One region of the Paenibacillus sp. NMA1017 genome, then DNA from elsewhere that is predicted to be linked to it. Evidence: riboswitches for the same ligand, from Rfam matches in the RefSeq annotation. Region 1 holds a riboswitch; each other region holds the start of a gene.
What was found. A riboswitch is a leader RNA that binds a small molecule or an ion and turns the genes downstream of it on or off. The one in region 1 is predicted to bind thiamine pyrophosphate.

Region 1 (7,912 bases):
ATAGTCGATCTTCCTTCGATGACGACGGTAATAGCGCATCGCATAATAAATAACACTGTATATGTTCCCTTTTCGAATATACGTAACACCGTCGATAATTTCATGCTCAGGCATCCCCTCAAATTGGGGTGAAAAATGAATGAACTGGAAGCGGCCTTGCTGTGAGCGTTTAAGCATTTCGTGGGTGAAAATTTCTGCTCCCCCACTTTTAGGTGAACGAATGTCACGCCAGGAAAGCAATAGAACTACAGTTTTACCGTCCTGTTCATGTATGGTATTCATGGGGTAAATCCCCCTTTATCTTTATTTTGAACAAATGCACATAGGCGTCTATCACAAAGTAGAGAGCCATAGCTCCGTAAACCATGAACTCAGATAGCAAAAAATCTACCGGCTCTGTGTGGGCAATATGAAAGGCTACTAATAAAGCCGCGGCTCCTGCCATCAGACTGAACATAAATTTGCGTCTACCCACCAATACGTGCACATGCACAAAAAACAGCACGATGGAAAATAGCCAGTACACCCATCCCCCCCATGGAATATAGGCCTCGGCCGATTGGTAAGAGGCTCCGAATAATATGGGAATAGAGGTTGGGAATACAAAGGTCGTGCCCACGTATACACAGATCGCAGCTACTGCCATTAATCCGGCATAGACGGCAATCAGCTTGCCCAAAGCTTGGCGGTCATGCCCCTGCGCACCGATCTTTGGAATAAAGGCAGCAATTAGGCTATACGAAACGTAATAGACCAACTGGCTGTACTTCAGCGCAATGGCATAGCTGCTGGCCTGCTCGGGAAAGTAATGCTGTACATACAACATGTCGATGGAGATACAAAACAAAATGAATAAATTCGTCATAAGGCTATCGGTGAAATCCTGACCCAATGATTTCCATAGCCCAGAAGGGATATGTTCTCCACTATATGTGAATAAGGACAAGCCACGAGCCGAAACGATCCAGCCGTGGAGCAGCGACAGCAACATTCCCCCACAGCTCGCTAACAGTAGGGCTTCCAGCTTTAACCCCAGTGCAGCCAGAACAAAAAACAGGCTCAGCTTCCCCAATACCTCAATGTAATAGTTCACATTGAGCGCCAACATGCGTTCCCTGCCCTGTAAGTCTCCGCGGCACGAACTCACCAGAATATGCAGTCCGATCAAGCCATACAGCATGAACAGCGGGCTGGATTCGACGCCTAATAGCGAGCGCAGTAACGGATGAAAGATGAGTAAAATGATCATGGCAAGCACGGTTAGTATCAGAGGAGCTTTTAGTAATAGAGAACCGAGCGGTAAGCTTCGTAGTGCAAGTTTTTTGTCTCCCTTAGAGACCAGTTTGGCGGTTAATAGCTGAATGGATAAACCCAAAACGGATAAAAGTGCAAAAAGTGCCAGCAGCGCATTCGCCTGGCCATAAGCTTGTCCGGTAAGATACCAACTCGCTGCAATGTGGAAGAAAAAATTAAATCCGTTAAGCAGCACATTAAAGAGAGGAAACATCAACGATCGCAATCGGTTGTTCACGTTGTTATCTCACCCGCCGATCCAGTCGCCAAATATCAATGATGGAGCGTAAAAAACGAATAGAATCCTTCCAGACATGGATGTGCGATCCATCCCGGTCAATACATTTGACGGGTAATTGCAGCACACGAAGCTGGAGTCGCTTGGCAATAAACATCATTTCTAGATCCAGCGCCAGTCCGAGCTGTTCCTTTAAATGCGGAAACATCCGTTTCACTGCAACCGAACTCATCACTTTAAGCCCAGTCTGGGAATCCACCACACCTGTTGGTAAAAAAGGACGGGAAATGACCCGTTTACCAAAGCTGACAACAGATCGCAATAAAGATCGATTCTCGGCGGTCATATCCTTGGTTCCGATCACGACATCATAATAGCCCTGCTGAACAACATTAATCATTCTGGCAATATCCTCAATAAAAAAGGAGTCGTCCGCGTCCACAAATACATAGTAATCCGCACCAATGGTTCGCATCCCTTCCAGATACGTCCCTGCCTTACGTGTATTGCGTCCCAATTCCCTTGTTTGAAGCAGCGGACTAAGATTCTGATTAATCCGGTTTACGGACAAGTCCGTTGCTGCCTCCAGCGCTTTAATCAAGGCATTGGTACCATCGTGGCTGCCATCATCAATGAGATAAATCGAACCTTCAATAATATGGCTGCGGATAAAGGCTTGCAGTCGTTCAGCAAAGGTTTTGACATGAACAAAACGTTGCTCTTCGTTATATACAGACAAGATAAATGCAATATGTTGGCTTTTGGTCGAATACTCGGGATAAAGCAAGCTTTGTATTTCCGAAAGCATCTCTTCGGTGTTATTGGCTTGCCAAAATAGCAGGCGCAAACGGCCTACTCCGGTGATTTGCACCATATGCTGATCACTGAACGGAAATGTTACATCCGTTACCAGTAACAATGGCATTTGCGGAAATTGGCTACGGATCTGATTGGCTTTCCGCACCGCCTGCCCCGGCTCCCTATAATCAATCAAGCAACAACATGCGTTCTCGTAGACTGAAGCTGCCTCCGTGTCCTTGCACTGTATATATTGGTAAAAACAAATCACATTGGGATAATCAATAGCCCTGTCGTTATCGCTAAAAATGGCTATAGGTCCCTGCACACAAACCTCTCCTTTTCCTCCGAATAGTTCTATTTTGTTGAAAAAGAATTAAGAATGTTTGTTTATAGAGGTTAAATTAATGTCCAAATACTTCATATTTTCTTAACAAAATAGCTGACACTCCATGATATATAAGGGAAGAAGAGAAGAAAAACTAATTTTCATATTTGATAAAAACAGAGTATTTGGACCTGATTCATTAGAACCGAAATCATCAGCATCAGTTAGCAAATCCATATCGAAAATTAGTTCTTCTAGACCGATAGGGAGAAATAAATATGGTTATTTTGTCATAGATAAATGAACGAATAAAACAAATTGGCACGTCCATACTATGGACAACATGTCATCTTTCATTATGAATAATTGAGGATTTTGCAAAAATCCGATAAGCGACTTTCAATGAACAAGATATAGATCGAAATGGTTTAGTTCGTCTATATCTTGCACTTCGGAGCGACTGGAATCGAATTTTGTAAAATCCTTACAATATAAAAAATGAAGAGAAGGAAGGTCTTTCTATGGAAGCATTTTATGTCAATCGCGATGGGTCATTATCTACTCCTTTACGGGGGAAGGATGTGTTGGCAAATCCCCTACTGAACAAAGGTGTCGCTTTTACAGAAGAAGAACGCAAAGAACTGGGTTTGGATGGAATCCTTCCTCCAACCGTCCTTTCATTGGAGAAACAGAGCGTACGAGCATATCAGCAATTTCTCGCACAACCTACCATGTTGCGTAAAAATGCTTCTCTCAACGACCTCCACAACCGAAATGTCGTCCTCTACTATCGGCTACTAACCGATCATTTAAGTGAAATGCTACCCGTAGTCTATACGCCGACCGTCGGAACCGCGATTCAAGAATATAGTCACGAGTACAACCGCCCTGGGGGCGTATATTTGTCGATAGATAACCCGAACGGTATTGGACAAGCGTTTTATAATTCCGGTTTGAGTGGTGAAGATGTGGATCTGATCGTCGTAACGGATTCTGAAAGTATTTTGGGCATCGGAGACTGGGGTGTCGGGGGGATTAACATTGCTATCGGTAAGCTTGCTGTGTATACAGCTGCGGCAGGCATTCATCCAGGGCGGGTGCTGCCCATTGTACTGGATGTAGGCACGAATAATGAAAAGCTGCTGAATGATCCGCTGTACATCGGAAACCGCCATAAACGGGTTCGCGGAGAAGCCTATAACCAGTTTATTGATACTTTTATCAGCAAAACGTTAGCTCAATTCCCGAAGGCGCTTTTACATTGGGAAGATGTGGGTAGCGTAAATGCCCGCCATATTATAAGAAAATACGGACAAAGCATTCTCACCTTCAACGATGATATACAAGGCACAGGTGCGGTAACCTTGGCTGCGATTCTTTCGGCAGTAGGTGTCACCAAGATTCCGCTGCGTGAGCAAAAAGTAGTTGTCTTTGGCCCGGGGGCAGCAGGAATCGGCAACGCTGACCAAATTCGGGGAGCCATGATCGCGGATGGTCTTTCGGAGGAAGATTCATTCAAGCCATTTTGGGCTTTTGATTACCGCGGACTGTTAACGGACGATATGGAAGATGTCCTGGATTATCAGAAACCATATGTACGTAAAAAAGAAGAGGTCAGCTCATGGACGCGGTCGGATGACGGCAAAATACCACTGCTGGAGGTCATCCGTCAGGTGAAGCCTACTCTATTGATTGGAACTTCCGGTGTAGCAGGTGCCTTTTCAGAAGAGATTATCAAGGAAATGGCCAAGCATGTGGAACGCCCGATCATCATGCCCATGTCCAATCCTACAAACCTTGCCGAAGCGGTACCCGAGGATTTGATACAGTGGACCGATGGCAAAGCATTGATCGCTACCGGAAGTCCTTTTGAGCCCGTTACCTATAACGGTACGGAATTTGAAATTGGACAGGCGAACAATGCCTTTGTTTTCCCGGGACTAGGTCTGGGTGCGATTGTAGTGAAAGCCAAAAGGATTACGCCTGCCATGTTTTCAGCCGCAGCAGATGCCGTTGCCAATGGCGTGGATTCGAATAAGCCTGGCGGTGCGCTGCTCCCTCATATCCGAAAATTACGTGATGTTTCGTACGCTGTTGCGGTTGCGGTTGCGAAAGCCGCGATTCAGGATCAGGTAGCTCAAGCACACATTTCAAATGTGGAACAAGCTATACGAGATGCAATGTGGAAACCGGAATATACGAAGGTCAAAGCAGTGGAAAGTGTAATTCATCACCCTCACTAATGCCCCGTTTAGGAAAAATATTGCCTTGTTCAGACAGGCAGAATACGTCAGTTCAAGCGAGGAGAATCGATCTATGAGTGTCGGACATATCTTGTATATTTTGGTGCCGATTTTTTTCGTAATTATTTTAGGGTGGTTAGCGGGGCATTACAAAAGCTTTGATGCCTCTTCCTCCAAGGCCCTAAATGCACTGGTTACCAAATTTGCACTGCCTGCGCATCTATTCATCGGTATCACGACAACGGACAGGAAAGCACTCATCGAGCAATGGCCATTCCTGCTGGCTCTGTTCATTGGCATTGTCGTTTTTTTTGCCGTTCTCCTTCTACTGTCCCGCTTTGCGAGGAAGCAGTCAGTGAAGGATGCCGCCATGTTTGCTTTGAACTCAGCACAGCCTACCTTTGCTTTTATGGGTATCCCGGTGCTTGGAGCCATCTACGGTTCCTCTGCTGTCGCCATTCCGATTGCGCTTACGGGAATTGTAGTCAATGCCGTCCTTGACCCGGCGGCTACTATTATAGCTACCGTAGCCAGCCGGAATTCAGGCAAGGAACGGAACGGTCACCTCGGAAGGTTAATCTGGGACTCCATTCTTCATGGCTTAAAAGAACCGCTGGCGCTGGTTCCACTGATTGGTGTAATTTTGACCTTGTTCGGCTTCCATTCACCGGATTTGTTGAACAAATCGTTGAATCAAATCGGAGACATTACGTCCGGGGCCGCTTTATTCGCGGTCGGAGTGACCATTGGCGTACGCAACATTAGTTTTAGTGTAAGTGCCTTTGCCATCGCACTGTTAAAAACAATTGTACAGCCTTTATTAATGCTGCTGATCGCCTACCTGTGCGGTCTGTCGTCTGCAGATACTGTGAAGGCAGTTCTGCTCGTTTCCTTCCCGGGTTCAGCAGTCGCCGCTATGATCGCCACCCGTTTTGAAAGCCTGGAATCAGAAACAGCCTCCTCCTTTGTCATCAGTGCTGTCATATCGCTCGTTACACTCCCAGTACTGATTTCTCTTTTGGTATAAATTCTGATTTTTTAGACACTGGAGCCTGCCGCGAACTCCTTCGTGTAGACGGAACTGACCTTCTCCAGCACCTTTTCCCCTCGAAAGCCAACTTCAGCTCTGTCACTTGACCTTTGACCAGATAGACGTATGTTTGACATAGCGTATGAACGAATGTACAGTAATAGTCAAAAGAATAGAAGTCCACTAGGGGAGCCACTATGGCTGAGACAAGAACGTATCTTGGACCCTTTGAACCTGATCTAGTTCGCACTAGCGTAGGAAAGTGGAGCCTTTATATATAAGGTTTCAAGCGTTTTTTTTGCGTATTGGGCCTATTGTTGAAGCCGCTCCATTTTCCGGGGCGGCTTTTTAGCGTTGTTCCGGAATTGTATCCTTACAGGACTTCTTGCTCTTCAATTTGATGGAGGTGGGGAAATTGAGTTTTACACAAAAACTCCGTCGGCAGGCGGACGGCATTTTTCAAGCGATTTTTGAGCATCCCTTTGTGAGAGGTATTGCTGAAGGAAGTTTGACAAGGGGACAGCTGATTCACTATGTAAAACAGGACTTTGAATATTTGAACGCCTACATGCGGATATACGGCATCGCAATCTCCAAATGCACGAATCGGGAGGACATGGCTGTATTTAATGAACAAATCTCTTTTATTCTACACAGCGAGGTTCATCCGCATCAAAATTTCTGTGCTGTCGCAGGGGTGACCTATGAAGAGTTGCAGGGATATCCACTCGCTCCGTCGGCCCATCACTATATCCGTCACATGCTAACGGTCGCGCATGAGGGCAGCCTGGGCGAGATTTTGGCTGTGCTGCTGCCATGTATGTGGACGTATGCCGAGATTGGTCGCAGGCTGCTGGATGAAGTAAAGCCGGATGAGTCCCATCCGTTTTATGAATGGATGGGCTTCTATGGAGACCAGCTTGATGATACAACACTCAAGTTCCGAGAACGTGTAGATGCTTGGGCGGAAGACGCAACGGCTGCTGAGCGGGAGCGGATGATTGAGCATTTTATACTGAGCTGCCAGCTGGAATATAAGTTCTGGGACATGGCTTATAAGCAGGAAGAATGGCCGGTCCAGATGCAGGCAGCGGTCTTGGAATAGTCAGCCTGGCAATTCGATACATGAAGTACGGTTAATGCCCTGTTGAACCACCAACTATAGAGAGGATAATCATGATGAGTACATGGGAACAAAGTTATTCGGATCTCCTGACGAAGGTACAAAACAGCAAACCCCTCGTTCACAATATGACCAATGTGGTAGTCACCAACTTTACGGCCAACGGCCTGTATGCATTGGGCGCCTCCCCGGTGATGGCCTATGCACCCGAGGAAGTAGCAGACATGGCAAAAATAGCGGGTGCCGTTGTGTTAAACATCGGTACGCTGAACCGCGAACTGGTGGATGCCATGATCATTGCTGGACAATCAGCAAATGCACACGGTGTCCCAGTCCTGCTAGATCCGGTCGGTGCGGGAGCAACGAGCTTTAGAACTGAGTCGGCACTACGAATCCTGAGAGAAGTCAAAATCTCATTGGTGCGAGGCAATGCAGCCGAAGTCGCGCATCTTGTTGGAGAAGCCCGTGAGATTAAAGGCGTAGATGCTGGTGACAGTGCTGACAACGGCAATGTCGATCTGGCAATTCGGGCTGCTCGAACGCTCAATACAATGGTAGTCATCACTGGAAAAGAAGACGTCATTACCGATGGGGCCGAAGCACGAATGATTAGCGGTGGAGACGCGCTGCTCACGAAGGTAACCGGAGCAGGCTGCCTGCTGACCTCTGTGTTAGGTGCCTTTGCAGCTGTTGAACCCAACCTGCTGCTCGCAGGTACAGCAGGCTTGGCATTTTACGGTGCAGCAGCTTCCCGAGCCGCAGCATGCACCTCAGAGCTGGGGCCCGGCAGCTTCCAGATTGCCTTTCTCGACGAGCTCGCCAAACTACATACAGGTTCGCTGGAGGGGCATGTCACTGT
Region 2 (7,912 bases), on a different contig from region 1:
AAATGGCGGATCTGAACAAAGCTCAGCATATTGATGCTTATGAGAAGCAACAGGATTTTATTAAGAAACAGGAAGATTTTATTCAGCGTAATAAAGCGCGTGCCTCTACATCAGGCCGAGCAAAGAGCCGTGAAAAACAGCTTGATCGGATCGAACGTATTGATAAGCCTGAAGAAGCCGCAAAACCAACCTTTCAATTTAAAGAAGCACGTGCAAGCGGAAAGACGGTATTTGAGGGTATTGATTTTGAGATTGGTTATACGCATGCCCTTTTGCCTAAAATGTCCATGACGATTGAACGTGGCGAAAAGATTGCAATTGTTGGCTACAATGGTGTCGGTAAATCGACATTGCTCAAAACCATATTGGGAAAAATTCCACCAATCAGTGGAAAAACCTATCAAGGTGATTTTTTGCAGCCCGCTTATTTTGAGCAGGAAGTAAAGGCGGAGAAAATTACACCGATTGACGATGTGTGGAATGAATTCCCGCATTTGAACCAGCATGAAGTACGAGCGCATTTGGCGCGTTGCGGTTTGAAGAATGAGCATATCACGCGTCCGCTATCTGCGCTCAGTGGTGGAGAACAGGCTAAAGTCCGTCTTTGCAAACTGTTAATGCGTGAAAGCAACTGGGTACTGTTCGATGAGCCTACCAACCACTTGGATGTTAAAGCAAAGGATGAGCTGAAACGTGCCTTGAAGGAATACAAAGGGACCGTATTGCTTGTATCTCACGAACCGGACTTTTACGAGGATTGGGTAACCAAAACGTGGAATGTGGAAGAGTGGTCAAGTAAAGTTAACTAAAATCAACTAAATCCAGTTCTGGCAAATTTCACACGAAGTGGGGTTTGCAGAATTAGAAAAATATGCTAAGCTATCTTTAGCTTATACAATAAAATAGTCACACTAGGGGAGCCGCCCATGCGGCTGAGACGGAATAAATGGATTTCGGACCCTTTGCACCTGATCTGGGTTATGCCAGCGTAGGGAAGTGAGCGCCGTACAAACAAGGCAACGCCATCTTTATTTTTGTTTGTGCGTGGGACGATACACGTATACGGATATCATGGTCCGTTCGATTATTGGACGTTCGTTAAACCACTTCCTTGGGGAAGTGGTTTTTTGCGTTTCGTTCATTTTAAGTTGTTCGAGCTTCCGTAGACGATTCACATACAATCCCCTTTCATTCCTGCTGGTAGACGTGGCTGGCTAAGCTTAGATCCTTTAATCCAATGTGAGGTGAAGACAAAATCGAATTACACGCAATTTCGATGGAAAAGGGCACTTTTGCACAAGCCGCCCAAGTGGCTGCTGTGATTTGTCCGTATGTTCATTATGTACACGCACGTTTAAAACAGAATGGTGCCTCTGCATTGCTTTCTTTGACTCGCAGCATGGTGGAGCAGGAAGTTCCTCTGCAACAAATTGTAGTAAATGATCGTGTGGATGTAGCTTTACTTACTTTGGTTGGAGCCGTCCAACTACCAGCTAATGGATTACCTGTTGTGGATGTGAAAAGCCTACTTCCTAAGAGTACACGCTGTGGAGTGTCTGTGCATTCCTTGGAGGAGGCGCAGACTACCGAGCAGGCAGGTGCGGACTATGTACTTTATGGTCACGTATATGAGACCCATTGTAAGCCCGGTATTGTACCGCGGGGGTTAGCTCAGCTTGAACATATTTGCAGGCTGTCGAACATTCCGGTGATCGCGCTGGGCGGCATACAACCGCATCATATCCCGGAGCTTTATAGGGCCGGAGCAAGCGGAATTGCGGTGATGTCTGGTATATGGGAGGCTGAGTCGCCCGTTGCAGCTGCGATGGAATATAGGCGAATGGCAGATCTTGTAGTTCACAGCCTGTAGCGAGAAAACGAGAGTAGAGGCAAGCTGAAAGCAGAAGGGTTTATGGAGAGGAGACACGGAACAAATGCTAAAGATACACACAGAGGCAAGAGCGATAGGACATGCTGAATGCTTGGTCATAGGTGGAGGTGTCATCGGCAGTTCCATAGCTTATCATGTGGCCAAGGAGGGAAGAAGTACGATCATGCTGGAACGATTGATCCCGGGTGAGGGAGCCTCAGGAGCAGCGGTTGGAATGCTGGCAGCGGAAAGTGAAGAGTTCACCGACTCTGAGCTGGCACGATTTGCTCGCAGAAGTCGAGATGCATTCCCTGAGCTTGTCTGTGATCTGGAGCGTTTGTCGGGTATTTCGGTGGAATTCCGTACAGAAGGATTTGTGACCCCTTTCCGTACGGAAACTGAAGGCCAAAAGCGCTGGAAAGCTGCTAAAACGCGAGAGGATGATTGTTCTATCTGGTGGGATGCGAGGGAATTGGCCCGCAGAATTCCTGGTTTGGATGAACAAGCGATCGGGGCAATATATCGTTCAAAGGAGACACAAGTGGCTCCTGTACAGCTTTGCCGTGCTTATGCAGGTGCTGCTGCGGTGCTGGGAGCAACGGTATGGTCTGGTACACAGGCAGAGCAACTGGTCATACAGGATGGTCGTGTTTGCGGTGTCCGAACAGATAGTGGCTTTTTTTCCTGCGATCAGGTCATTATTGCTGGAGGCTTGGATAGCATGAAATTGCTAGCGCAGGTTGGGTTTGAATATCCACTTTATCCGGTCAAGGGCGAAGCGGTAGCGGTCTCCTTGAAGGATCACCCGTTAGAATACACCATTTGTGCTGATGATATTTACCTCGTGCCTAAACAGAATAACGAGCTTTGGATTGGGGCAACGAGTCTTCCGTATCAATATGACGAAGAGGTGACCGTAGGAGGCTTGGAGGGGTTGCTGGCACGTGCCTCTGCCTGGCTGCCGCGCGTTCGTGAAGCTTCTTTTATGCGCGCTTGGGCGGGCTTACGTCCGCAGGCCGCATCAGGTCATCCTTTTATTGGCAGTGTACCTGGGGTCGAGGGCGTATATGCTGCAGTCGGGCATTATCGCAACGGTGTCCTGCTGAGTGATGCTACCGGGCGTGCGATGGCAGCTATGCTTAATGGGGCTGGTGCGGCTGAATTTGGGATAAGTAGATTTTCTTCTGAGCTCCTCAAGGAGGAAAGCTTATGAAGCTGACGATTAACGGCCAGAGCCTGACCTTTTCTAATCGAATCACTCATGTGGATCAATTGCTACATGAGCTTGATGTAAAGGTGAAAACCGTAGTGGTGGAGCTGAATCGGCATATATTGACCCGTGAAGATCATGATGAAGCGGTACTGAAGGATGGAGATTGCCTAGAGATTGTACATTTTGTGGGAGGCGGTTGATCATGTTAACCATTGGAAAAGCATCTTTTACCTCAAGGCTGTTGTTGGGAACAGGAAAATTCTCTGATCTGGATATCCAATCCCAAGCCGTAGAGGCTGCTGAGACGGAAATATTGACGTTTGCTGTACGGAGATTGAACTTGGAGGAACGGGATAAGCAGCATTTTCTCGATATGCTGGATTTGAGCCGGTATACACTTCTTCCCAACACAGCAGGGGCTACAACAGCAGAGGAGGCGATTCGTATTGCCCAATTGGCAAAAGCCTCCGGCCTGTGCGATATGATTAAGGTGGAAGTCATTGGGGATAGCAAGACACTGCTGCCTGATCCTTTTGAAACGTTGAAAGCTAGTGATAAGCTGTTAGAAGAAGGTTTTATCGTGCTGCCCTACATATCGGACGATGTGATTCTAGCAAAGAGGCTTCAAGAGCTTGGAGTACACGCCGTTATGCCTGGAGCATCACCGATTGGTACAGGACATGGTTTGCTCAATCCATTTTCATTAGAGCTAATTATTGAACAAGCGGAAGTTCCGGTTATTGTCGATGCGGGTATTCGCTCACCCGGTGACGCGGCAATGGCGATGCAGTTGGGGGCAGATGCTGTTTTGTTGAACACAGCCGTATCAGGAGCGAAGGACCCGGTAAAAATGGCTGAGGCAATGAAACTGGCTGTTCGTGCTGGAAGATATGGTTTTGAGGCGGGGATGATTCCTGTAAAACGTTATGCTTCAGCAAGCAGTCCGACAGAAGGCATGGTTCAGGCATGAAGGTAACTGACAAATCCGGTGCAGGAGAAACACATCCAAGTGATCGTTATTCCAGACAGGAAAGATTCGCGCCCTTTGGACCGACAGGACAACGCCGGCTTGCTTCCTCTCACGTACTGATCGTAGGGGTCGGAGCGCTAGGCACAGGTATTGCGGAAACGCTCGTCCGCGGGGGCGTAGGTACAGTGAGCCTCGTAGACCGGGATTATGTGGAATGGAGCAATTTGCAGCGACAGCAGCTTTTTCAGGAAAGTGATGCTGCGCAAAGATATCCCAAAGCAGTAGCTGCTCAGCGAAGATTAAAGGATATTAATTCGGAAACGGTTATCCATGCACATGTACTGGATGTTGGGGTGGAGGAGCTGGAAGAGTTGATCCAGGGGGTAGATCTCATGATGGATGCAACCGACAATTTCGATACCCGACTTCTTATGAACGACATGGCACTCAAGCATCGGATTCCTTGGATTTATGGGGGATGTGTGGGCAGCTACGGTGTAACCTACACCATTATACCGGGTCAAACGCCTTGTCTTCACTGTCTGCTGGGAACTGTACCGTTTGGTGGGGAAACCTGTGATACCGCCGGGATTATTCCGCAGGCTGTACAGATGGTAACGGCTAACCAAACTACGGAAGCTTTCAAACTTCTTGGCGGATATCTGGAAGATTTGAGAGGAAAGCTGCTTTCGTTTGATTTGTGGAAAAATGAGTACGTAGCGATAGCAGTAGATAGCGTTAAAAAGGAGAACTGTCCTTCTTGCGGCAGTCAACCGACGTATCCCTATTTGTCCGCCTCTCATCGGCAGAAAACAGATGTTTTGTGCGGCAGAGATACCGTTCAAATTAGACCAGCAAACCCGATCCATCTGAATCTTGCAGAAACGGCAGATAGATTTGCTTCTTTGGGAGAGGGGGAAGTAGAACGGAATACGTTTTTGGTTTCCTTTAGTACAAGCGAGCATCGCTTGGTTGTTTTTGGAGATGGCAGAGCGTTAATCCATGGGACCAAGGACGTGGCAAAAGCAAGAAGTCTGTATCATCGCTATTTGGGTTAAACCAAAAAAGCAGAAAGCCATTCTTCGGAGAATGATTTTCTGCTTTTTTTGTTACAATAATATTAATATGCTTTAATGGCTTATAACACAAACTTGTTCGTATCCAATATGTAATGCTATGTCCAAACCAGGTGGGTGAAAAGATGAGCCCGTTAATTTTACTTGTAGATGTAAATGAAGCGTCTCCCGTAATTGTTCGGCCATTGGAGCAGACAGGTTATCAGGTGGTACATGTTAGCAATACGACGGATGCAAGCTCTTATGTAGCCCATAATCCTGTAGATTTGCTACTGCTCAATATAGAAGATGAACAGACGGTTTCGCAAGGCTTGCTTCGCACATTGCAACAATACCATCCTCATGTCCCGCTATTAGCAATGACTTCATCAGATGAGGAAGACCATATTGTTTCCTGTTTTGAACAAGGAGCACATGATGTAATCGTTCTGCCCTTTTATCCTAGAGTTTTTCAGGCTAGAGTGGCTAATTTATTGCGGATTTTTGGTATTGAACGTGATGTGAAAAGGGCGATCGAGGCAGGTGATATACATATAGACAATGCAAGCAGAATGGTGAGCAGAGCGGGACAAAAGCTGGAATTAACTCCGAAAGAATTCGATCTTTTGCTTCATCTGGCGATACATCTTAACCAAGTTTGTAGCAGACAGCAAATTCTGAAGGATGTTTGGAAACATGATTATATCGTTGATACGAACGTTGTAGACGTCTATATCAGACATTTGAGGGTTAAAGTAGATAAGGGGTATAAGTTTAAAATGATCCGTACGGAACGAGGTATTGGCTATTCACTCAGAACACCAACCGTATCAGAATAGCATAAGGCATATAAAAAAAGCCGGGACTTTTCGTCCCGGCTCACATATTTCAAAATGAGTTTCAAACTACAGCACGCGGCGTGCTTTAATGTATGTTCTTTTCCAGTTGCCAGAGTTCAAATCGGAGATGGTCACGCCAGGTCCGCCGTAAGTGTGTAAAATTTTACCCCCGCCCATATAGACTGCTACGTGGGTAATGTTGCGTCCTGTAGCACGACTACCGCTTGAAAAGAACACTAAGTCACCTTTTTTCAAATTAGACTTGGATACGGCATGTCCTACTTTGGACTGTTGAACAGAAGTGCGTGGCAAATTCACTCCGTATTTCTTGAATATATGCTTCATGAAAGAAGAACAGTCAAAATTGCGCGTCGTGCTTGTGGAAGCTCCAAACTTATAAGGAGTACCCATATATTTTTCGCCGTAGTTAATTACTTTTTGGCCTACTGAAGTAGTAGTGGCAGCTTGTGCCGTGTTTGTTCCCTCAATTGCAAAAGTACCAAAGCCGATCGTGGCTGCGACCCCTGCTATAATTACCTTTTTTATGATTTTCTGCATATTCATGTTGTAAGTACCTCCAGAAATTGATTTGTGCAATATTTTGCTGAGTTGCTAACTAACTGACAGCGTTGAGTATAACAGTTTTGAAGCCACCTAATAGTTGGAAAAGAACGCTCAAATGCTTGAGGGACAAGACTTACACAGTGATTATTAAAAAACGATTAAAAATTACAATTTGTTAAAAATATATCGGTTCATAGATCTCTACAAACGGAAAAACCCTTGTTAATCAAGGGTTTTGAGTGAAAAACAATCTATACAATAGTTACAACAATGTCATAATTAATCCTTGCTTTGAATAACGAGTAGTAGACCGCTTTTAATAGAAATCGTACCTTTTGAAGCCGTTAGCTTATTACTGACAGCACGCGATTGTCCCATTTTGAGGGTGGCATTATGGAGCGGATACATAAATCCTTCCAGTTGTATGCCTGTTACTTCGGCGGTCATAGGAAGCAGCGATGTATATGTATAGCCCATAGGCTGGATCTCAAGCGTTGATCCGGTGAGCTCAATATAATTATGTGCGTCCATAATAGCGCAGCTAATATGATGCTGCATTGCGCGTATCAATATTTGAACATTAGCCAATGTGTGGTCCATCCGGGTGCCAGTCACACCAAGCATCAGTACATGATCTGCCTGTTCGTCCATAGCGATTTCTAAAGCAAGCTCAGTATCTGTTAAGTCTTTAAGTACTGGATCGCACGCAATCATACGTTGGCTTGCTGATTCTACCTTTTCTTTTTCCTCTGGTGTGATCGAATCAAAATCTCCTACAGAGATATGTGGTGTAATACCGTGCTCGATCAGGAAAAGAGCACCTTTATCTGCACCTATAATAAAATCATCGGGTTGTATTTGATGTAAATCTTCTTCATTAAGACGACCGCCTGAAAATACAATCGCTCGTTTTTTTGTCATAATCAACATCCCTTCTTTCTGATACGATCCTATATATACCATCGTTTTTAAGTATACCGCGTTAAATATGGCTTGCACAATTTTGGAGGACACGGCTACAATGAAACAGAAAAAAAGGAAGTGTAACGTGTAATAGGAAGGAGAACGAAATGATTAACGTTTTGTTTGTATGTTTGGGCAATATTTGCCGCTCTCCGATGGGGGAGGCGATACTGAGACATAAAGCGCAGGAACGGGGATTGGGTGCAGAAATCAGGGTGGACTCGGCCGGGACAGGCGACTGGCACATCGGAAATCCCCCGCATGAGGGAACACTAAAGCAACTTAAACTGCATGGAATCAGCGAACAAGGCATACAGGCGAGGCAAATAACGGGCCGCGATTTTGACGCGTTTGATTATATTGTGTGCATGGATGACTCCAATGAACGAAACATGCGTAAGATTGCAGGTGGAGTGGAGGCTGATATTCTAAAATTTA
Region 3 (7,912 bases), on a different contig from region 1:
GGCCTTTATCGTATGGTTTTTCCTTGTGACGCCGACTGATTTTGCAGGCTCACTGGAGAAAATGATTGCAGTTCTCGTCATAGCTTGTCCTTGTGCGCTTGGATTGGCTACTCCAACGTCCATTATGGCAGGATCGGGACGTGCCGCTGAATACGGTATTTTGTTCAAGGGCGGCGAGCATTTGGAAATGACCCGTTCAGTCAACGCAGTGGTATTGGATAAGACAGGAACAGTTACGAACGGCAAGCCAGAGCTGACGGATGTTATGGTTGGTGCAAGCGGCTTGGCTGAAAACGATTTGCTGCGGTTGCTCGGTGCAGCAGAAAAAAGCTCAGAGCATCCGCTGGCGGAAGCCATTGTAAAGGGGATTGCAGATCGAGGAATTGAGCTGGTAGGACCGACAGATTTTGAAAATATTCCGGGTTATGGTGTGAAGGCGCATGTGGAAGGTAAGCAGGTATTGGCGGGTACACGCCGATTGATGAGCAGGGAAGGCATCGCAATAGATGACTCAGCCGAGCAGTCTATGAATGAGCTGGAAAACGCAGGGAAAACCGCGATGCTGGTCGCTGTGGACGGTTCCTATGCCGGACTGGTGGCCGTAGCGGACACGATTAAAGAAACGTCACGGGAGGCCGTTGCCCGTCTGCGGGCGATGAACATTGAAGTCATCATGATTACGGGTGACAATGAACGGACTGCGCGGGCTGTTGCCGCCGAGGCTGGAATTGAACGAGTGCTGGCGGAGGTGCTGCCTGAAGGAAAGGCTGAAGAAGTGAAACGGCTTCAGGAGCAGGGCATGATCGTAGCTATGGTTGGGGATGGTATTAACGATGCGCCTGCGCTGGCTACTGCTAATATTGGGATGGCGATGGGCACGGGAACGGATGTGGCCATGGAGGCGGCGGATATTACCCTCATGCGCGGCAACCTGAACAGCATTCCTGATGCGATCGAAATGAGCCGCCGGACTATGACAAACATACGGCAAAATCTGTTTTGGGCGCTCGGTTATAACGTGATCGGTATTCCAATTGCCGCTTTGGGCTTCCTTGCCCCATGGTTGGCGGGAGCAGCCATGGCATTTAGCTCTGTTTCGGTTGTGCTGAATGCACTGCGTCTCCAACGGGTGAAGCTGTAAATGTATGGATGTATCAGCAGGATAGCGTGCTGTCGGACATCTGTTGCGAGATAAAGTTATTATCAGAGTATAGAGCAAGTACGCACAATTGGTTTTCTGCGTGCTTGCTTTTTGTTGTGTTTGGTTTTTTAAACCATACTGTTAACCTTCATCACGTCAGGTTGCTTATCATTCGTGAAAGTTTCATAATATTTGTAGGAGTGCCATGCAAGAACTTCTTCGTATACTCACAAGCTTGAAGTAGATAAAGAGCTTATATTATGGATTAGGAGTGAAGCAGTCATGAATGATACGATTTCCTTGTTGATGAATCACCGGTCTGTGCGAAAATTCAAGTCAGACGCCGTTACCGACGAGCAGCTCGCAGCTATTGTGGCAGCTGGCCAAATGGCTTCCTCGTCCAGCAATGTGCAGGCATATACCGTTATTGCCGTCACTGAGCCTTCTTTGAAAACAAAACTGGCCGAGTTAGCAGGAGGGCAGGCTTACGTTGAGCAATGCCCCGCGTTTCTGGTATGGTGCGCAGACCTGTATCGTTTGAAGCAGGCCACGCTCCACCATCAGCCAGGCCAGCCTTCCTACGAAGGGTCCGTCGAAAATTATACGGTTGCGACTATTGATGCCGCGTTAGCTGCACAAAATGCAGCGGTAGCCGCTGAATCACTGGGTCTGGGCATCGTCTATATTGGGGGCATTCGTACTAAAATAGCAGAAGTATCCGAGCTGTTAGGATTGCCTGAATTGGTATATCCAGTGTTCGGTATGTGTATTGGCGTACCAGATCAGGAAACGGGCTTGCGTCCACGTCTACCACTGTCCGGTGTTTTGCATATGAACGGCTACGACAAAAATCAAACGATGAAAGCTGTAGAGGTATACGATCACACATCAGCCGAATATTTGAAGGAACGTACGGGCGGTCAACGCTCTACGCCATGGTCTGAGCAAATGGCCACAAGACTGACCGAGCCGGCACGCTTGCAGTTGAAGCCGTTTTTGGAACAGAAGGGTTTCTTGAAGCAATAAAAGTTGAGTAGCGACAAAAAACTCTGCAAAATAAAAGAACCTCCTTATTTACGCATGATGAAGTCCAGCGTAAATAAGGAGGTTCTTTGTTTTGGTTGCACGTTGTGGTTGTAAACCTTGCAGTCAGTAAATAGCTGGTATGCCTTTATCCATCAGATAGTGAGTAAAAGCGTCTCGTATTATCATGAAATAATTGACGTACGTCAGATTCATCTTGATAGGTTAGCTTGCTATACGCGCGAATGACGTCGGCAGTCATCCGTGGATGTGTCTGTTGCCCGGTAAAAGGCCCCTCGAACGGCCAGGGACCGTCTGTCTCTGCCATGATCTGATCAGACGGATACTGTCTTGCCAAACTGCGGATCTCTTCTTCGTACAGGAGATCCGGTGTGAAGGAGACATAATAGCCGTTCCGGGCCATACGTTGGGTCGTGGCGGCAGAGCCTTTGAACCAGTGAAAATGCGCCTGTGTGACGCCATGACGTTCCAAAAGGTCACAGGCGATGTCTGCGTCTTCATAAACGGCGTGCAGGACAATGGGCTTATTATGCTTGCTTGCAAACTGGATAAAACGCTCCAGCAGCGCTATGTAGGGAGCAAGGTCAAAAGGTGAACCGCTCTGTGAGGCTTCCAGCCGATTGTAAAAGGGCAAGCCGACTTCCCCCACGGCGACCATCTGCTGTATATGTTCGTCCATCCAGTCGAATAAGAGGTCAAGCTCAGCTTGTGGTGGAAGAGCCTGTTCGGGATGAAAGCCAAAGGCTGGTCGTACCAGCCTAGGGTAACGCTCAGCTAACCATAGATTGGCTCTGCTGGAGAATAGGTGCATCGACACGGCTATCACGGTTTGGACGCTGCTATTGGCAAGTGAAGCGAGCAATAACTCCTGTTGTTCAGGCGGATAGCTGTCTACATGAATATGCGCGTCGATCAATGGAGCGGGTTCAATTGCGGTCAAATCCAAGCCTAGCTTTGTTTGGCTGTTCCATTTCAATGCACATCGAACTTTTACGTCACTCATGCCGATTCAATCCATCTTCCGGGATATTCTTGTGGACGCTCTGAGCATTGTCCATGTCGCCGTCCAATTTGTGCTTTTCCTCGCGCATCCAGCTGGTCATGGTCCGCTTCCATTCAATAAAGAGCGGATCGAGGGTGATTTCTTCCCTACGCGGGCGGGGAAAAGGGACATCTACGACATGCACCACCGAAGCAGGTCGCGCCGACAGCACATAGATGCGGTCGGAGAGCATCAGCGCTTCTTCAATGCTGTGGGTAATAAACAGCACAGAGCGGCGGTTCTTCTCCCACATGCGCAATAACCATTGCTGCATGTCTGCACGTGTCAGCGCATCGAGTGCGCTGAACGGCTCATCCAGCAGCATTAATTCCTGCGGGCTGAGCAGTGCGCGAAGAAAGGCTGCGCGCTGTTGCATTCCACCAGACAGCGTATGTGGATACGCCTTGGCGAATTTACCAAGTCCAACCTGTTCGAGCCATTGCAAGGCTTCTTTGCGACGCTCGCGTTCACTGGCGTACTCAGGGGGGACTGCTGTAGTTTTACGTGGAGCATTTTCCTGCCCAAGCAGTACGTTGTCCAGCGTGGTACGCCACGGGAAAAGGGCGGGCTGCTGTGGCATATAGCTGATATGCCCACGTTCACCAGTCATGTCCCGTCCGTGCATACGGATACGTCCCTGCTGTGGTTTGAGTAGCCCGCCGATGATGTGAAACAGCGTGCTTTTGCCGCTGCCTGACGGACCGATGAGAGAGACAAATTCTCCCGGCTTGACGGTTAAGGATACATCCTGCAGTACAGGCAGTAAGCTTCGCTTTTCGCGGAAGGCGAGGCTGATGCCTTCCAATTCCAAAGCAGGAGGAGCAGTTGAAGTACTCTGCTGTTCCCCGGCTCGTTGTTCATTAGCCACGTTATGTGATGATAAGCCAATCGGATGCAGACTCATATGCGCCACGTCCTTTCCTTTGTGTATTTAATTTAAGGAGGAAGCTACTCTCGATCGGGTTTCCAGCGAACCAGCCATTTCTCCAGTAGTAAAATAACCACAAACATGAGTAAGCTGAGTGCGACAATAATGCCGATGGCAGCAAAAATGAGGTCCGTGCGATAGGCCGATTTTTGCAGCAGCATATAATATCCAATTCCTTCACTAGCTCCGATCCATTCGGCAATGATCGCGCCCATCACACTATAGGTAGCAGCAATTTTAATGCCAGAAAAGACTTGCGGCAGGGAATGTGGCAGCTCCAGCTTCATAAAAATAGCCATGCGGCTTGCACCCGACATCCGCATATAGTTCATCATCGTACGGTCTGTTCGAGTCAGCCCGTCCATGGCCGCTACAGCCACGGGGAAAAAGCATACTAAGGTAATGACCATCAGCTTGGGTAGCACACCAAAACCAAACCACACCATGAGTAGCGGCCCCAGGGCGATGATCGGAATGTTTTGGCTCAGGATAAGCAGCGGATACAGGGCGGATTTGAGAAAAGGAATTGTATGAAGAACGATGGCGATCAACAGTCCTGTTGCTGTCCCTATAGCGAATCCCGCAAGTGTCAGGCGAATTGTAGCCCATGTATGGGCACCAAGCAGCGCCATCTGGGCCATGCCCTCTTGTACGATGAGGGATGGAGCAGGCAGCAGCCAGGATTCAACATGCAAATAGGAAACCGCCCCCTGCCAGGCCGCTAAAAAGAAGAGGACCGCCACAAAGGGCGGCCATACGCTTTTCCACCAGGATGCGTTCTTGCCTTTCGGATTCATGGGCGATATTTCTCGGTCAGCTTGTTCATGCTGATGCCTTGTAGGTTATGTGCGATTTTGATCTGTGAAATGACGCTGGGACTGCCCGCCTCCGTCAAAGCCTCGTGCATTTCTTTAACCACTCTCAGCAACTCGTCGAGTTCGCCCTCCATGGTCGTATCCAATGGATTCACCTGATGTTTGACGCCGGAGCGTTGAATGACCTCAATCGCCTTATCAACATACGGGTAAGAGTCCTCGTTATTAGGAGTTTTAGGGATTACTTGAATACTGAGCAGTGTATTAGCCATGGAAATTCACCTGTCCTTCATTTGGAGTGTTTTAGAGAAAATCGGGTGGTTTAAGGCGGGTGAGACCGCTTCGCGTTTCATTTGATCTTACGATCGCTGTTGCCGTGGGATTCTTTGAATAAATTTTAAAAGGTAAGAATCCAACGGCAAAGGCGAACGCTGCGCTTCTCCAGATTCAAATGAACCGCTACGCTGCCAACCGCCTTAAAAGCACCTTATTTTTAAAGCTAGGTTGTGTGGCATTTTTACACACAAGCGCATCTGTTTTTGCGCTTTAGATACTATGAGACTAAAGAATAACCAAGTGGAACGAGAACGAAGTGGGCGGAATGGTGCTGTACAAGCGTTAGCGTTCGCCTTTGTACCCAGATTTTAACCTCTGGATATTCATAAAAGAAATCTGGGTACAACAGCGATGGGAAGCACCATCCGACTGCGTAGTGGCGCTTCGTTCTCTTCTCTAGTTCAGTCTTATTTAGCGTTTTAACAAATGATCAGCGCTTGGGCAAGAAGTCGTTTGTGAAGGCTTTATCCACTTCCAAAGGCTTGCTGAGCAGCTTGCGTTCGTACATCCAGTCCGAATAGTTTTGCCATATCTCCGCTTTTTGCACACCCCATTGCGCGGCATCGTCCTGATAACGCGGGCTTAGCCATTTTTGGCTGGCAAGTACCAGCTTTTTATCCAGCTCCGGTACAGCTTTGCTTAAGATGTCCGCGGCTTCTTCCGGATGGGCGATGGTGTATTCATAGCCTTTTGCGGTAGCGTCCATGAACGCTTTGACCAGCTCTGGATCATTTTTTATCGTCTGTCCGTTGCTCACAATTACAGGCGTATAGTAATCGAGGCTTTTGGAATAATCTTTTACATACAGCATATCCAAAGGCTCACCTCGAAGCTGGGCTTCGATTCCGGTCCATGCGTAGAAAATCCAGGCAAAGTCGATATCCCGCTTCACGGCTGTAAAATAGTCTGCATTGCCCATGTTGACGATCTTCACTTTGCTCACATCGCCTTTGTCTGAATCCATGATGGATTTCATGACCGCTTCTTCTACGGGAGAGCCCCAACCGCCGTATTTTTTACCTTCAAAATCTTTCGGGCTCTTAATTCCGCGATCTACCGGGGCTGCGAAGCCTGAGGTATTATGCTGAATCACCGCAGCGATGGATACAAGCGGCACGCCTTGTGTACGAGCCTGTGTGACGCCTTCTTGGTAGCTGATACCAAAAGGTGCAGCATTAGAAGCAACCATTTGATCGGCTCCGCCTGAACCAGGTTGAACAATTTGGACATTCAAGCCCGCTTTTTCGTAAAATCCTTTGTCCTTGGCGACATAGAGTCCCGTATGATTCGTATTGGGTGTCCAGTCGAGCACGACTTTAACATCTTTGAGCTCCTTTGCCGGAGTAGACGTTTGAGTGTCGGTAGCGGTAGCCGGTTCTTGGGATGTGGGGGGACTTCCACCGCAAGCGGTGAGGGTCAGGGCCATGAGCCACAGACTGATCAGTCCCAGGCTTAACATTTTCATGCGCTTCATCGTTGTGTTCTCTCCTTTAATTACCCGTTATCCGTCCAATCAGACAGCTTAAGTTCCCCATTTTCTAAAAATAACATCTGCCGGACGCGATCTTTCCAACTTAATCTTCAACAAAAAAAGCGCCCCGAGTTTCCGGGACGCTTGCGCTTGTATATACCAAAGTAAGGGATGGTCCTATGTAAAAAGGGCACATCTTGCTTAAGCATTCCTACGCTGGCATTACCCAGATCAGGTTGTAAGGGTCAGTGTCTTGGGACACACTCTCAGCCGGCCGATTCCAGCACCCCTGGCATTGTATGGTTTAATGGGTTCATTTATTCGGGTTTACTACGACGATTATATGCCTTGAATGCGGGTCTGTCCAGCATGAAGGGAGAGATGACGGTTCATTTGCCGAACGACAGGGTACACTTTTACTGTGAGCTTTGATCTGAAAATGAGCGTGAATCAATCCGATTCGATCCGGTCGTGTTATTTTCAGAACAGCTGCGCAAGTAGGTTCAGATGGGCTGGTGCCCAATGGCATGGCCGTAGAGAATTCGAATTCTAATTCGTGAAAAGGAGTTGTTGTACTGTGGGTAAAACGGAAACATTGGATCGCAACCAACTGGAACAAGCCATTGTGAAGGCTTTGGATAACAACAAATTTTGCTCGTTAGGTACGGTAGAGGGGGGCAAACCGAAAGTACGCTATATGGCCCTTTTTAACGATGGAATGAACATTCATCTGGCGACAGATCGCAAAACGCATAAAGTGGATGAGCTAAAGGACAATCCGAATGCTTATCTGCTGCTGGGCTATGAAGTTGGCGGTACGAAGGAAGTCGTAGAAGTGGAGGCTACCGTCCAGATTACAGCTGATGAGGGACTACGCAAACAAGTGTGGAACGATTCCTTGAAGGAATGGTTTTCAGGACCAGACGATCCCGATTATGTCATTTTGGACGTGAATCCGACTCGCATTGAGTATGTGGGTCAGCAAACGGAGCGCCAGATGTGGAAGAAATAATACGAATATAAATGGATAAACCAGTGAATCTCCGAGCTTTTTTAGGGGGTGTGCTGGTTTTTTTATGTTTGAGAAAATTAATTATTTTTTCATAAATAATTTTAAGTAAATGACTACTCTTTT
Region 4 (7,912 bases), on a different contig from region 1:
GGCTCAAAAAGCCGGGTTATGTTAAAACAAGCTTGACCCCAGGCTCCCTCGTCGTGACGGAATACCTGCAAAAAGCCGGATTAATCGGACCGCTCGAAGCCCTCGGCTTCCATGTGGCAGGCTATGGCTGCGCGACCTGTATCGGTAACTCCGGCCCACTTCCTGACGAAGTGAGTCAAGCCATCATAGACCATGATTTGACGGTTGGCGCAGTTATTTCCGGCAACCGGAACTTTGAAGGTCGCGTGCATGCCCAGGTCAAAGCCAACTATCTCGGCTCACCGCCATTGGTTGTCGCTTATGCGCTGGCAGGCACGGTGAACATTGATTTGGTGAACGATCCGCTCGGTTACGATCAGGACAATCAGCCAGTCTACCTGAAAGATATCTGGCCCACTTCCGAGGAAATCAAGGAAGCGATCAGCCTGTCTCTCAGCCCGGATATGTTCCGCCGTAAATATGAAAATGTATTTACTGCCAACGAAAAGTGGAATTCCATTCCGGTTCCTGAAGGTGAACTGTATGAATGGGATGAAAACTCAACTTATATTCAAAACCCGCCGTTCTTTGAAGGACTTCAGGATGGCGTACAGGATATCAAGGAAATCCGCAATGCCCGTGTGCTTGCCCTGTTGAATGATTCGGTCACGACGGACCATATCTCACCAGCAGGCAACATTGCCCCTTCCAGCCCGGCAGGACTGTACTTGAAGGAGCATGGCGTGGAACGCAAGGATTTCAACTCCTACGGCTCCCGTCGCGGTAACCACGAGGTCATGATGCGCGGTACATTCGCCAACATCCGTATCCGCAACAATGTGGCTCCAGGCACCGAGGGCGGCGTTACCAAATACTTGCCAACGGATGAGGAAATGTCCATCTATGATGCATCCATGAAATATCAGGCAGCCGATCAGAACCTGATCGTCATTGCTGGTAAGGAATACGGCACAGGCAGCTCTCGTGACTGGGCGGCCAAAGGTACGCTTCTGCTGGGCGTTAAGGCTGTCATTGCCGAAAGCTTCGAGCGGATTCACCGCAGTAACCTGGTCGGCATGGGTGTACTGCCTCTGCAATTCCAGGAAGGCTATGGCTGGTCCAGCTTGGGCCTCAATGGCCGCGAAACCTTCGACATCCTCGGCATTAACAATGACGTGAAGCCTGGTCAAGAGCTTACGGTTGTGGCTAAACGTGAGGATGGTACGAAGTTCGAATTCCCGGTGATTGCCCGTTTGGACAGCACCGTCGATATCGACTACTACCACAACGGTGGTATTCTGCAAACCGTATTGCGTCAAATGATTCAAGAGTAAAGAGCGTATAAATAACGAAATCCCCTCCAAATGCAGCGGAAACTGCGAATTGAGAGGGGATTTTTTATATGCTTAAGCTTTTAAAAGGAAACATATGCCGAGAACTGAGAACACTAGGGTTATAAGGAGTGTGAAGAGACCAGGCAGGTTTTCCATGATTGCAGAGCCTTCTTCGCTCTTGAACTGACGACTGAAATAGGGTTGGAGCATAAGCATAATCATAAAAGACATGAGGCTAATTCCACACAACAACCATACCTCAGGGGAGGATTTGTCTACAAAGCGATCAGCCACACCATTGAAATTGTAGTGGATTGCTACATTCCTAGGCATTCTCGGATACATGAAAAGGTAGATGATGAAAGGCAAAACAGAAATAAGAAAAGACAATACATTAGAAAAATTTAATTTACTTCTCATGGAAATCCCCCTAATATGCTAAATCGATCCGTATTAAGAGAGAAGTAATAAAACTAATCATCGTCGGTAAACAAGAAGCGAGCATCATATACACATTAACTTCTTGTCCTAATCCTATAGCGATCCCGATTAAGCCAAAGGCTATCCAAATATAAGCAGAGATACGATGCGTTTTCTTCCAAGCGTTTTCATTCGAAAGTAGCCAACGGAACTTACATTAAAATTACCCTTATTCTCCATCCCGCCAAACCCTCCATATAACAGGGATTTAAGTGACTCCTCTTTATTATGCATATTTTCCAATACCAAAAATGGAATAAACATCACAAAGCAAAAAAGCCGATCCCTCAGGACCGACTTCCTACCCTATTCTCCTATAACCTTACCTTCGCGCATGCGAGTTACTTCGAAATATCCAGAAAACCCTCTCCGAACACGTCTCGCACATCATGAATGGTGATAAACGCTGCTGTGTCGATAGCTTTCACTATCTTTTTAAGCGCTGACACCTCTTGTTTACTAATGACGATATACAGCACTTCTTTTGGATTTTTAGTGTAATAACCGTGGCCTGACAGGACAGTAACTCCACGATCCATTTTCGTAATAACCATCTCGGCAATTTTATCTTGGTGCTCCGAAATGATCATGACCGCTTTTTTGGGGTTAAGTCCTTCGATCATGAAGTCCATCACCTTCGTACCAACGTACAAAATAACGATAGTTAGCATCAATTTTTCTGGACCAATAATAAAATAGGAAGAGAATGCGACAATCAAATCAAAAAACAGCAGGCCATAGCTGATATTCCAATCCAGATACTTGTTAGCAATCCGGGCTAAAATGACTGTCCCCGCCGTAGTGCCACCAACCCGTACAATTAAGCCAATGCCGACCCCCACCAAAACTCCGGCAAATACAGCATTAATCGTCGGCTCATGCGAATCAATCCGCCAGTTGACCGTTAAATGTAAAAACAGCGAGTTAAAAGCGACCGCAATTATAGTGTACAGGGTCGTTCTCTTGTCCAAAAATTTATATCCGACAATCAGCAGCAAGCCATTAATCACCAGATTAACGATCGAGGGAGACCACTGAAACAGGTAGTACAGGATAATCGTAACCCCTGTAACGCCCCCCTCGCCAAACTCATTCGGGATCACAAACAGATTAACAGCTAGCGCGAAAAAAAACGCACCCAGAATAATAAATGCGATGTCTGCAATACATTTTTTCATATATGCTCTAATCCTCTCTCTACATTTCAAAGGATGAATCGCCAGATCGATTGGCTGACTCTTGTTGTCAAAATACGCTGACAACCAGTTCATGGTATCTACTACCAAACATAAAGTCAATACAACTTTGACACTTTAATTCGCCACCAGACTGCCTTAATCCTGACTTGAGGAGTCCGCAAAATCCTCCTTTTACAAGGTTATTCGACAAAAAAACACAATCCCGACTACTAAACTAAGAAAACGGGCCTCTAGCCCTTGTTTTAGACCTAGGCACATTTTCCCCTAAAACGACCATCCTCCTAATCGGCATTTTGGACACATATGACCATCTTCCTGTTTTATGTCAAAAGCGTTTTACTTTGAAAAAATGTGGTTATAATGATTGAAACATTACCAAGCAACCTACATAGCAATACGACATAAGTACATACAAATAGTCCTATACAGACGTCTTAAGCAACTCAATCTGAATTTGACAATATGGAATTGGAGGAATGACCTACATGAATACAATGAACTTAACCGTCCACACCCTGATGCCCTTTCACCACCAATACCAACGTGCCAACGCGGTGAGTATGCAGAAGAAAGAAGATAGCTCGGAGAAGAAACTCAGCTTTCAGGACATTTTGAATGAAAAAATGGGTAAAAAATAAGGCGTCGTTTATCTGGTTGCATGATCTCGCTTTACATAAGCCAAAAAGCCGTAGTTCCCTACATCGACTGTAGAGAACCACGGCTTTTTTTAATTCATGCGTTCCTAAACTCACACATTCGTTTTACTGACCGCCATCCCGATACTGCTCTGCCTTCTCACGCATCCCGGCAGCTACTGCTTCTTGAGTGTTCAGCCCCTTATCCGCTGCATAGGCGCGAATGTCCTGCGTGATACGCATACTACAAAATTTGGGGCCGCACATCGAGCAAAAGTGTGCTTCCTTGGCGCCCTCTGCCGGTAGCGTTTCATCATGGTAGGACAAGGCCCGCTCGGGATCAAGCGACAGATTGAACTGATCCCGCCAGCGAAACTCAAAGCGTGCCTTGGACAAAGCATCATCCCGCTGCTGCGCCCGTGGATGTCCCTTCGCCAGATCGGCAGCATGCGCCGCAATTTTGTAGGTAATGACACCCTCGCGGACATCATCCTTATTGGGCAGACCCAAATGCTCCTTAGGCGTAACATAGCACAGCATGGACGTCCCGAACCAACCGATCATCGCCGCCCCGATGGCTGAGGTAATATGATCATATCCGGGGGCAATATCCGTCGTGAGCGGTCCCAAGGTATAGAAAGGAGCTTCCTTACAAATCTCCATTTGTAAATCCACATTCTCTTTGATTTTATGCATAGGGACATGTCCCGGTCCTTCAATCATGACCTGAACATCATGCTTCCATGCGATTTGCGTTAACTCACCCAACGTTTCCAGCTCAGCAAACTGTGCTTCATCATTCGCATCATAGATACTACCCGGACGTAGACCATCCCCGAGAGAAAAGGCCACATCATAGGCTTTCATAATTTCGCAGATTTCTTCAAAATGTGTATACAAAAAATTCTCCTGATGGTGCGCAAGGCACCAGGCTGCCATGATCGACCCGCCACGGGATACAATTCCCGTCATTCTATTCGCCGTCATCGGTATATACCGCAGCAATACACCCGCATGAATTGTAAAATAGTCCACTCCCTGCTCCGCCTGCTCAATCAGCGTATCGCGATACAACTCCCACGTCAGCGCCTCTGCTTCACCGTTCACCTTTTCAAGTGCCTGATACAGCGGCACAGTCCCAATCGGTACAGGAGAATTCCGAATGATCCATTCACGTGTGGTATGGATATTACGGCCTGTGGACAGGTCCATAACTGTATCCGAGCCCCAACGCACAGCCCAGGTCATTTTCTCCACTTCCTCCTCGATCGAGGAGGTAACCGCAGAATTACCAATGTTCGCATTGATCTTCACGTGAAAATGACGCCCAATGACCATTGGCTCACTTTCCGGGTGATTGATATTCGAAGGCAAAATGGCTCGTCCAGCCGCCAATTCCTGCCGTACAAACTCAGGCTCGAGCCCTTCGCGGATCGCCGCAAATTCCATTTCGGGCGTAATGATCCCTTGCCGTGCATAATGCATTTGCGTCACTGTACGACCTTGCGAAGCACGAAGCGGACGGTTGGTCACGCCGGGAAATTCAACTGTCTCCCGTTTGGAGCCAGGTTTGAGTCCATTATCCTCCGGTTTGACGGCGCGTCCCTCGTAAGCCTCCACATCACCCCGTTCCAGTGCCCAAGCTCGCCGTAGTGGAGGCAGACCCTGACGGATATCGACCTGATAGGCTTCGTCAGTCATGGGACCGCTTGTATCGTACACACGCAATGGCTCATGATGCTCTATGCCCTGCGGCGTATGTGTAGGATGGAGAGCAATTTCCCGCTCTGGCACGGCAATGTCCGGCCGCGAGCCTTGAATATATACCTTACGGCTCCCTGGAAAGGGCGTTACCCCACTGGCTTGCTCCCCGTTTGTTCTCTCTACCTCAACTTCCCTTGTTCCTGCCAACCTTACTTCTGCTGATTTCAATTCTGTTCCTTTTGTTCCTTCTACTTTTGTCGGCTTCATTGTCCATTCCTCCCGTTTCGATGAAATGACACACCGATCCGGAACCATTCCCAGGGTGGCGCTGATCTATGCAAAAAAGCCGGTTCCCCAGGGAACCGGCTAATCTAACGAGGCAGCTATCCAAACCGTGCACATGTGAATAATCCTATTCCAATGCGTCACCGTAGACAGCAGCTGCGTATACATTTCAATGGCCGATTACTTCCCTACGCTGGTATGATCCAGATCAGGTGCAAAGGGTCCGGAATCTTGCACGATTCCATCTCAGCCCGGCATTACAGGCTCCCCCAGTAACTGTGATACTTCTATTCACATGAGGCGGACATAACAGACATCCCGCCATCCTTATCAGACTACTTCAAATTTATGGCTTTGGCAACCCTTCTAGGTTCCATTTAGCAAGGAGACGCTCCTCATCAAATCACTTTGCTTGCTGCAACTGTATTTATTCTTGTTACGGAAGCATAAGCCCCATTTCCTTCGCCGCTTCGATCAAAATCGGAGCAAAGTCATGTAGCGTCTCGGGTGCAAGCCGACTGACCGGACCGGATACAGATAAAGCCGCAGTGACTTGTCCCTTCCGGTTCACAATTGGCGCAGCCACAGCAGCGGCCCCGGGCTCCCGTTCTTCATAGCTGGTCGCATAGCCCTTCTCGCGAATGTCCTGCAGCTGGGCTTTATAGACCTCCGGGTCTACCGAGGGCGGCCATTCATTCCCGCTTAGTAGGGCTTCCAGCTCCTGCGGCGGCATAAAGGCTGCCAGCACCTTGCTGGAGGCCCCTACAGCCAGCGGCATACGCGCACCTACAGGCGCAACCCTGCGGATCGCCTGATTGCTCTGCACGGCTTGTATGCGAATACGCATGCTGCCGTCCCGTAAGTACAAGCTGACCGTCTCGCCCAAACGGTCACGTAGTCCTTCCATTGCAGGCTGTAACAACACCGCCGGCTCGTCACTTTGGGACAAATGCGTGGATAGCTCCCAAATGCGGAAGCCAAGTCGATATTTTTCCGTTTCGGCATTCCGAACGACAAAGCCCCGATCCTCCAACGTAGTCAGCAGCCGATGAACCGTACTTTTATGTAGACCAATTTTGGAGGCAATCTCCGTCAGGCCAAGATCCGAATCTGCGGTAAAACACAACAATATATCAAGTGCACGCTCTACAGCGCGAACGGTTAATTTACGGTCTTCCATCGTGAACCGCTCCTCTTGTATCCATATTCGTTTCACACTATGAAACATGGTTACATAAATTATATAGAATAGTCGCGGCTACTGTAAACCGATGTTTTTGTGACAACCATATTACAGAACGAGAACAAACATCGACAATTCTTTGCATCATTTTTACTTTTCCGGTTCAGGCGTTGACTTTGGATAACCCCCATCATACGATAATAGGTATCTATACGGATATACACTATCATTTTCAAGTGGAATTATACCTAAATTCTATGAAATGAAGATCAATTTTATATAAGGAGGCTCTTACATGATTTCTACATCCCAGCGCAACTCTCAGCTACAGACCGCTGTTCAGGAGCCGTCCACCCCACTCTTTAATCCCCGTCTGCTGCGGTTCAAGCACGTTGTGATTGCTCTGCTGTTGTCGGTCGTCTTTTTTCTGCTGTTTTGTTTTATTGCCTTGCATGCTTACATCGCATGGGTACTTACGAATCCTACCGTCGCGCCGCTGTACTCTAATCCGATGCAGGCCAAAAACATGCCTTATGAGGAAGTCAGCTTCCCTGCCAAGGATGGTAGCCGCATGGTACAAGGCTGGTATATCCCGGCGGATCAATCGCGGAAAACGATTATTTTCAGCCATGGTTATGGAGCTAACCGCGAAGAAAGCTGGATTCCCATGTATGATCTGGCGCATTATGCCCACAGTTTGAACTTTAATGTGGTCATGTTCGATTATGGATTCGCGTCCCAAAACAGCAAAGCAGTCGCAACCGGAGGCAAAGCGGAATCCCAGCAGCTTCTCGGAGCGATCCAGCTTGCCAAGCAACGCGGCTCGTCGGAGATTATCGTATGGGGCTTCTCCATGGGGGCAGGAACCGCTCTTCAGGCGGGCTTGCAAACCAAGGATGTGGACGCAATGATTTTGGACAGCACCTTCCTGCTAGAGCCGGATACGCTGTACCATAACATTCACAATCAAATTAATCTGCCAAGACATCCGTCTTTGGAAATTCTGGAGTTGCTGTTTCCAGTCTTGAACGGCACCAGCTTGCATCAGATTCCATATCAGGAGGTTAAAAAGGAAAACTATCCGTTCCCGATCATGTTTGTGCATGGTACACA

Region 2: it holds a riboswitch for thiamine pyrophosphate, as region 1 does, so the genes downstream of both, AC5ELV_RS05040 (thiamine phosphate synthase) here and tenA (thiaminase II) in region 1, are expected to answer to the same signal.
Region 3: it holds a riboswitch for thiamine pyrophosphate, as region 1 does, so the genes downstream of both, AC5ELV_RS17470 (ABC transporter substrate-binding protein) here and tenA (thiaminase II) in region 1, are expected to answer to the same signal.
Region 4: it holds a riboswitch for thiamine pyrophosphate, as region 1 does, so the genes downstream of both, thiC (phosphomethylpyrimidine synthase ThiC) here and tenA (thiaminase II) in region 1, are expected to answer to the same signal.

Annotation. Positions count from the first base shown of each region.
Region 1 covers NZ_JBZXYR010000005.1:263,837-271,748, reverse strand. Annotated here, with positions in the region: gene AC5ELV_RS15520 (glycosyltransferase family 4 protein) at 1-282, opposite strand, end outside; gene AC5ELV_RS15515 (polysaccharide biosynthesis protein) at 266-1,531, opposite strand; gene AC5ELV_RS15510 (glycosyltransferase) at 1,536-2,657, opposite strand; gene AC5ELV_RS15505 (NAD-dependent malic enzyme) at 3,179-4,900, shown strand; gene AC5ELV_RS15500 (AEC family transporter) at 4,974-5,927, shown strand; TPP riboswitch at 6,106-6,208, shown strand; gene tenA (thiaminase II) at 6,346-7,035, shown strand; gene thiM (hydroxyethylthiazole kinase) at 7,107-7,912, shown strand, end outside.
Region 2 covers NZ_JBZXYR010000002.1:16,137-24,048, reverse strand. Annotated here, with positions in the region: gene AC5ELV_RS05045 (ABC-F family ATP-binding cassette domain-containing protein) at 1-809, shown strand, start outside; TPP riboswitch at 904-1,012, shown strand; gene AC5ELV_RS05040 (thiamine phosphate synthase) at 1,277-1,870, shown strand; gene thiO (glycine oxidase ThiO) at 1,935-3,083, shown strand; gene thiS (sulfur carrier protein ThiS) at 3,080-3,283, shown strand; gene AC5ELV_RS05025 (thiazole synthase) at 3,286-4,053, shown strand; gene AC5ELV_RS05020 (ThiF family adenylyltransferase) at 4,050-5,111, shown strand; gene AC5ELV_RS05015 (response regulator transcription factor) at 5,255-5,947, shown strand; gene AC5ELV_RS05010 (C40 family peptidase) at 6,014-6,511, opposite strand; gene AC5ELV_RS05005 (thiamine diphosphokinase) at 6,791-7,432, opposite strand; gene AC5ELV_RS05000 (low molecular weight protein-tyrosine-phosphatase) at 7,582-7,912, shown strand, end outside.
Region 3 covers NZ_JBZXYR010000007.1:49,708-57,619, forward strand. Annotated here, with positions in the region: gene AC5ELV_RS17440 (heavy metal translocating P-type ATPase) at 1-1,141, shown strand, start outside; gene nfsA (oxygen-insensitive NADPH nitroreductase) at 1,424-2,167, shown strand; gene AC5ELV_RS17450 (TatD family hydrolase) at 2,313-3,188, opposite strand; gene AC5ELV_RS17455 (ABC transporter ATP-binding protein) at 3,181-4,131, opposite strand; gene AC5ELV_RS17460 (ABC transporter permease) at 4,176-4,952, opposite strand; gene AC5ELV_RS17465 (MTH1187 family thiamine-binding protein) at 4,949-5,242, opposite strand; gene AC5ELV_RS17470 (ABC transporter substrate-binding protein) at 5,737-6,780, opposite strand; TPP riboswitch at 6,969-7,078, opposite strand; gene AC5ELV_RS17475 (pyridoxamine 5'-phosphate oxidase family protein) at 7,355-7,789, shown strand.
Region 4 covers NZ_JBZXYR010000010.1:121,349-129,260, reverse strand. Annotated here, with positions in the region: gene acnA (aconitate hydratase AcnA) at 1-1,313, shown strand, start outside; gene AC5ELV_RS21095 (DUF1648 domain-containing protein) at 1,386-1,733, opposite strand; partial or broken gene AC5ELV_RS21090 (SdpI family protein) at 1,744-1,929, opposite strand; gene AC5ELV_RS21085 (YitT family protein) at 2,135-2,971, opposite strand; gene AC5ELV_RS21080 (hypothetical protein) at 3,478-3,630, shown strand; gene thiC (phosphomethylpyrimidine synthase ThiC) at 3,754-5,598, opposite strand; TPP riboswitch at 5,785-5,897, opposite strand; gene AC5ELV_RS21070 (IclR family transcriptional regulator) at 6,053-6,796, opposite strand; gene AC5ELV_RS21065 (alpha/beta hydrolase) at 7,095-7,912, shown strand, end outside.